DNA from 2 places in the Bacillus sp. 5w2 genome. Region 2 is predicted to be linked to the other one. Evidence: riboswitches for the same ligand, from Rfam matches in the RefSeq annotation. Region 2 holds a riboswitch; the other holds the start of a gene.
What was found. A riboswitch is a leader RNA that binds a small molecule or an ion and turns the genes downstream of it on or off. The one in region 2 is predicted to bind magnesium.

Region 1: it holds a riboswitch for magnesium, as region 2 does, so the genes downstream of both, mgtA (magnesium-translocating P-type ATPase) here and ACXY7N_RS06755 (P-type ATPase actuator domain-containing protein) in region 2, are expected to answer to the same signal.

Annotation. Positions count from the first base shown of each region.
Region 1 is NZ_JBTIWT010000003.1:452,217-455,646, reverse strand. It holds gene mgtA (magnesium-translocating P-type ATPase) at 1-1,735, opposite strand, end outside; M-box (ykoK) riboswitch at 2,070-2,237, opposite strand; gene ACXY7N_RS09765 (DUF3932 family protein) at 2,405-2,656, opposite strand; gene rnz (ribonuclease Z) at 2,846-3,430, shown strand, end outside.
Region 2 is NZ_JBTIWT010000002.1:465,286-468,715, forward strand. It holds gene ACXY7N_RS06745 (glutathionylspermidine synthase family protein) at 1-1,170, shown strand, start outside; gene ACXY7N_RS06750 (DUF350 domain-containing protein) at 1,167-1,553, shown strand; M-box (ykoK) riboswitch at 1,679-1,844, shown strand; gene ACXY7N_RS06755 (P-type ATPase actuator domain-containing protein) at 2,188-2,913, shown strand; gene ACXY7N_RS06760 (5'-3' exonuclease) at 3,044-3,430, shown strand, end outside.

The DNA of each region.
Region 1 (3,430 bases), on a different contig from region 2:
TTGTCACGATTTCGTTATCGCCAGTTAAAATTTTCACTTGTACACCATGTTTCTGTAATGCTTGAATGGCAGTAGCTGCAGATGGTTTTGGTGGATCTAAAAAGCCAATATATCCAGCGAGAATCATATCATTCTCATCTTTTATCACGTACTCTTTATCATGTAATGGTCTATCTTTTTTATAAGCTACAGCAATAACACGCATACCTTCACTATTCAACGTCTCACTTAGTTGTTTTACATTTGAGCGCATATCATCAGTAAGAAAAACAACTTTGCTATCAACTTCAGTGTAGTTACAAATAGATAAAATTTCTTCTACGGCACCTTTACAAACCATTGTATGTTCCCCTGAGCTATCTTTCACGATGACAGACATACGCCGGCGAGCAAAATCAAATGGAATTTCATCTAGTTTTTGAAAAATGGATGGATCAAACTTCTGGTTTTCTTCTGTATGTTTCATAACAGCTTTATCTATTAAATTTTTCAATCCTGTTTGATAGAAGCTATTTAAATAGGCATAGTGTAATACACGATCACATGTATTACCGTTAGGATCTAAGTGCCGAACAAGTACAACTTCATCTTCTGTTAAAGTTCCCGTTTTATCGGTACAAAGAATGTTCATAGCACCTAAGTTTTGAATAGAATTCAGTTGTTTTACTATTACTTTCTGTTTAGACATGTTAACAGCACCTTTAGCTAAATTAGCAGTTACAATCATTGGTAACATTTCAGGTGTAAGACCAACAGCAATAGCGATAGCGAAGAAGAAAGCCTCTTGCCAATCACCTTTTGTGAATCCGTTAATGAGAAGAACGATAGGTGCCATAATAAGCATGAATGTAATTAAGAGCCAGCTTACTTTGTTTACACCTTTATCAAAGCTTGTTTCTACGCGCTTGCCAATTACCTTATTTGCTAAAGAGCCGAAATACGTATCGGTACTTGTGGAGATGACAACAGCTTTTGCGCTACCACTTACAATATTTGTACCCATAAAACAAAGGTTTTCCATATCGAGTGGATTGTAATTTTTTTTCATGTTTTTCGGTAAAATATGTTTATTCTCTGTATGGTAGCAGTTTTCGTACTTTTCCACAGGAAGTGCTTCCCCAGTTAAAGAAGACTGATTCACAAATAAATCTTTAGCTGATAAAATACGCACATCAGCCGGAACGATATCACCGGCCGAAAGTGAAATAATATCGCCAGGTACAAGTTCTTCAATTGGAATTTCCGTTGGATCATTTTGCTTTAAATTCATTACGTTTTTTGTTTCGTGTACAAATCCATCTATTCTAAAGACGCTTGCCGTTGTTCGAACCATAGCTTTTAACTGATCCGCAGCTTTTTGAGAACGAAACTCTTGTAAAAAGCGGATCGTTGCACTTAGCATTACCATTACAGATACGACAATGGTTCCTTGTATATCATCTGTGAAAAAAGAGAGTGCGCCGAGAGCTAATAAAACAAAAATAAATGGATTTTTAAATGCCAGTAGAAATTGAATGTACCACGGCGATGTTTTATTATGAGCTATTTCATTTGGGCCATATAAAGAAAATCTATGAGACGCTTCTATTTTAGAGAGGCCATTTTGTGTTGTTTCTAAAAGTCGTAACGCATTGTTTACATCTTGTATTGCGACTTCCACCAGTAATCCGTTATTTGTTTTCATATGATTTTGATCGTATGAATGCTTTGTTTCTTGTTTTTGTAAATTTAACATTGGTAGTTCCTCCTTTTTCATGAAGGAGGAAACAATCTGTTACTCAACTATTTAAAATTAGGAGGAACAGCTTCTTTCCTACCTACATGATGAAATATTAACGTAAAACATATTATGGGTATCTGGGCCGAATCATCAATTGCCAACTGTTCCTCACCTCCGTACAATTTAGTAGTTTCTGAATATGCTATGTTTGTTTCATAGTAAGGTGCGTATATACGTAAAAAGACCTTTACTCAAAACGAGTAAAGGTCTGAATTCGCAGTTAAAAGAGTCCACAACAAAGACTGTTAGTAAACATAGATAAAAACAGTTTTTGTGTATGACAAAATACATGCACCTCTCCCTCGTTGAGTTTTAGCACTGTATAGCATAGGTACTGAAACCAGCTACGTTAAGAAAGGCCTTCATTCCGACCTTTCCTGTTGACCCATTGGCGTCTCTCGACATTTTTGGGCAGCAGCGTTTCTCTATACAGGAGCCTCACCTAACAGAGACCATATTCAATTACATGTTGAATGTTAGCACTGTAATTTTGTAGTGTCAATACATTTTTTTGAAAACTCAAATAGATTTATGCTGGCTATATAGTAGGAAATAAGAGGGTTTTTTTGAAATAAGGTGGGGAAATAAATAAAAAGCACTGATTACAGTGCTTTTTATTACAGATTATGAGATTGTAGTATTTTCAAAAATAACAATTTCTGAACTATTTGTTGTTGAAACGCGTTGTGCGTAATATGTTAAAGCTGAAGAAATATATGTTGGTAACGAATCATTTGTATGTGTTGTTGTATATTCATGGATTAATTCTTTCAAAGTCGTCCATTCTAATTGTGCTGGGTGATCAGACACGAAAGAACTTACCCAGCGATCAAATGAAGATGAAAAATCAGTTTGTAAACGAAATGCTTCTTTCATAATAAAACGCTCCCTTAAAATGTAGTATAATCATTTTAACATAAAATACGAACGATTACTAAGTTTTTTAAGTATAATGTTCGTGTTATATAGTTGTCTAGATGATTGGTTATGTAAATTCGATTTGCCATTTGAAATAACATTCCGTAAGATGAAAGGTAGATTATATAAAGAGCTGGAGGAAAGAAAGTGGAATTTGTATTTTTAGGAACTGGTGCAGGTGTTCCTTCGAAAGGAAGGAATGTTTCGGCAATTGCTTTGCAATTGTTAGAAGAACGAGGGCAGACTTGGTTATTTGATTGTGGCGAGGCGACGCAACATCAAATATTACATACATCTGTACGCCCACGCCGCATTGAAAAAATATTTATTACGCATTTACATGGTGATCATATTTTTGGGTTGCCTGGTTTATTAGGAAGCCGTTCGTTTCAAGGAGGGACTACACCTTTAACAGTGTATGGACCAAAAGGAATTAAACAATTTATTGAAGTGGCATTGTCAGTAAGTACGACACATGTAAAATACCCACTTGAAATTGTTGAGATAACAGAAGAAGGTACTGTGTTTGAAGATAATGAATTTCGTGTGGAAACGAAAAGATTGTCACATGGTATTGAATGTTTTGGGTATCGTATTATAGAGAAAGATATACAAGGTGCTCTTTTAGTAGATAAATTACTGGAGATGGGTGTGAAACCCGGTCCACTTTTTAAACGTTTAAAAGATGGAGAAGTAGTTGAATTAGAAAATGGCACGATACTAAATGGAAAA
Region 2 (3,430 bases):
TATGAATCTGAGTATAGTTTGTTTCATATTTTCTCTATAACAAATCAGACTATGAAACAATTACAATTAGCAACTGAACGAATGGGGAAAATATTTTTCAAGACTGCTAGACTTTTGCGTAATTTAAGTAACGAACAGCTTCTTGAACTTGGGTTTCCTCCTGCGAGCTTATCGTTCATTAGAATGAAAGGGTTATATCCTGAATCTGTTATTTCGCGGTTTGATTTCGTTTTAACAGGTGATAACCAAATTAAAATGCTCGAGTTTAATAGTGATACACCAACTTTTATTATGGAATGTTTTCAAATGAATGGAAAAGTTTGCGAGAAACTAGGCTATGATGATCCAAACTCGGATCAAGAGCGATTACTATCTTCTGGTATTACAAAAGCCATAATGGAAGCGACCAAGGGAATAGACAACCCAAATGTTGTTTTTACAGCACATCATGAACATATTGAGGATTGGAATACGACCATGTATTTGAGTCAGTTATGTCATGTTGAAAATAAAGTAGTGCCAATGTCAGAACTTAGAATTACAAAAGATGCTTTAGTGGATAGGGATGGAGTACAGATTGATGTTTTATATCGCCAAACATATCCGATAGAAGATTTAATTGAGGATCAAGATCCTGAAACAGGAGACTTGGTAGGTGTGGAACTGTTGCAACTTGTAAAAGCTGGAAAGCTTTTTATAATAAATCCATTGTCAGCATTTTTACTTCAGCCAAAATCAATCCAGTGTCTTATTTGGGGGTTAGCAGAAGAAGAGGCCTTTTATACAAATGAGGAACAACAGTGGATTAAAGAATATATGTTACCTACATATCTAGAACCAGATTTATTTTTAGGAAAAGGTTCTTTCGTTCAAAAACCTTCATTTGGTAGAGAAGGGGACACAATTACTATTCGCGATAAGGACAGACATATTATGCTTCAAAATGCACACCAAACGTATAAAGCGTCACTGCCGATATTTCAAAAGTATACAGAACTTCCAGTCGTATCCTTGGAAACAGAGAAAGGGATGGAGAAACTGTCGTATGTGTTTGGTTCGTTTTTAATTGCCGGAAAAGCGAGCAGTATCGGTATTCGCGCAGGGGAAAAAATTACGGGGAATGAATCTTACTATTTACCGGTAGGTATAAAAAAGGAGGAAAGTATATGATTAATTTTTTATTATATTTAGCAGTAACATTGGGACTTTTATGCATTGGTCTTTTCCTAATGGAAGTAACAACGAAAGTAAAAGAATTTAAGCTAATGGCCCAAGGAAATAAGGCGGTAAGCTATGTACTTGGAGGGCGATTACTTGGGTTAGCTATTGTTTTATATTCGACAGCAGCTAATTCTATTTCACTTCTTGATATGGTTTCGTGGGGAGCAGTTGGTATTTTGGCTCAAATTATCGTTTATTATTTAGCTGAGTGGCTTACACCACGCTTTAATATAAACAAAAGTCTTGAAGAAGATAATCAAGCAGTCGGTCTTTTTCTTATGTTTTTATCGCTTTCCATTGGGATTGTAATTGCTGGTTGTATAACTTATTAAAAACTTTACGTTACAACGTGAGGTTTTTTATTTTATATACGTTAGTTTGCCATACCTTTCGAAAAAATTGTAGGCTACTGTTGACATCTATTTTAAATAAGAGTAACATTTTCTATATAATAAAAATAAGTCTCTGTTAGGTGAGGCTCCTGTATAGAGAAATGCTACTGCCCAAAAATGTCGAGAGACGCCAATGGGTCAACAGGAATGATCGAATTAAGGTTTTTCTTAACGTAGCTGGTAATGAACCTATGCTATACAGTGCTAAAACTCGGCGAGGGAGAGGTCCGTAGATTTCTAATTGTATTAGGAATCGTTTATTTGTGTATGTCATGACCTTTACTCTTTTCGGAGTAAGGGTCTTTTTGTTACCAAGCTATGAGTAGTTTCATAGTATAAACTATAAAATTAAACGAGGAGGTGAGGAGCATGTCAAATTCTGACTCGGTTCCGTTACCCATATACTTCAAATCAAAAATATATGATGTAGGCAGGAAACGACTTGTTCCTCCCTCTATATTTATCGTAATGTAGCGTTTATATGCACGTTTAAGCGCTAGACACTTTCGCGGTAAAGTGGAAAAATTGAGAAACAAAGCGTTTCTTCCTATGTTGTACAGGAGGAGACGATATTATGTTATATGCAAACAAAACTGTGGGTAACACGTCATATAAATTAAGTAAAAAATCAATGAAAGAACAAACAATGCTTCAAAAAAATAAAGATTTATTAATTGAAATCGCAACGAGAGATGTAAAATCTGTATTTGCGTATTTTAAAACAACAAGAGACGGATTATCTATGAAAGAGGCACAAAAACGCATTCAAGTATACGGCCGAAATGAATTAACTTCAAAAAGAGCGCGTATTGCAGAAGTAATGATGAAGCTAAGTGGAATGATCCCAGGTTTTTCAAAACAACATGTGCGTGATAGATTACAATGTGAGAAAATTACTGTGTCTCGAGTAGCGTGTTCAAGTGTAACAGGTTTAAACGGTGAATTAAAAATGATGAATTTACCAGTACAAGAACTTGTTCCTGGTGATATGATTTTTCTTTCAGAAGGCGATACAGTACCAGCAGATGTACGTATCATTTACGCGAATGATTTATTAGTAAATGAATCTGTGCTAACAGGAAAAGATGTAAGTATTGAGAAATTTGAAAGTTGCTATCACCTTGAGCGTAAACGATTTATTCCTTTAAAACGAATGAAAGACTATAATCCACTTGAACTTGAAAATGTATGTTTCAAAGGGACGTATATTGTTGGCGGAAATGCAAAGGCTGTAGTTGTTTCGACTGGGAAAAATACGTATTCAGGAATTCTTCATACTTGTTGTAGTAGAACGTCCTAATGTGTAAATGATGCTAAATATACAAAAACAATGTATAATAGACAAAGTTGAAAAAACGTAGAATGGTAATCTATTTATATAACCTTACGTGATGACGTGGGGTTATTATTTTTTGGGTAGGAGAGGAATTATGAAAAAAGTATTATTAGTTGATGGTATGGCACTATTATTTCGTGCTTTTTACGCAACAAGTGTCTACGGACAATTTATGAAACGACAAGATGGTACCCCTACAAACGGGATTCATGGTTATATGAAACATTTATTAACAGCTATGCAAGCAATTGAACCAACACACATCGTAACATGCTGGGATATGGGAAGTACGACATTTAGAACAGAATCGTTCTCAAATTATAAAGCGAATCGTGCAGCGCCGCCTGAAGAATTAATTCCGCAATTTGATTTAGTACAAGAAATGACTGCGAAATTGTCCATTCCAGTTATCGGTATGAAAGGGTATGAAGCGGATGATTGTATCGGTACGCTTGCAAAACAATACTGCAATGAAGCGGAA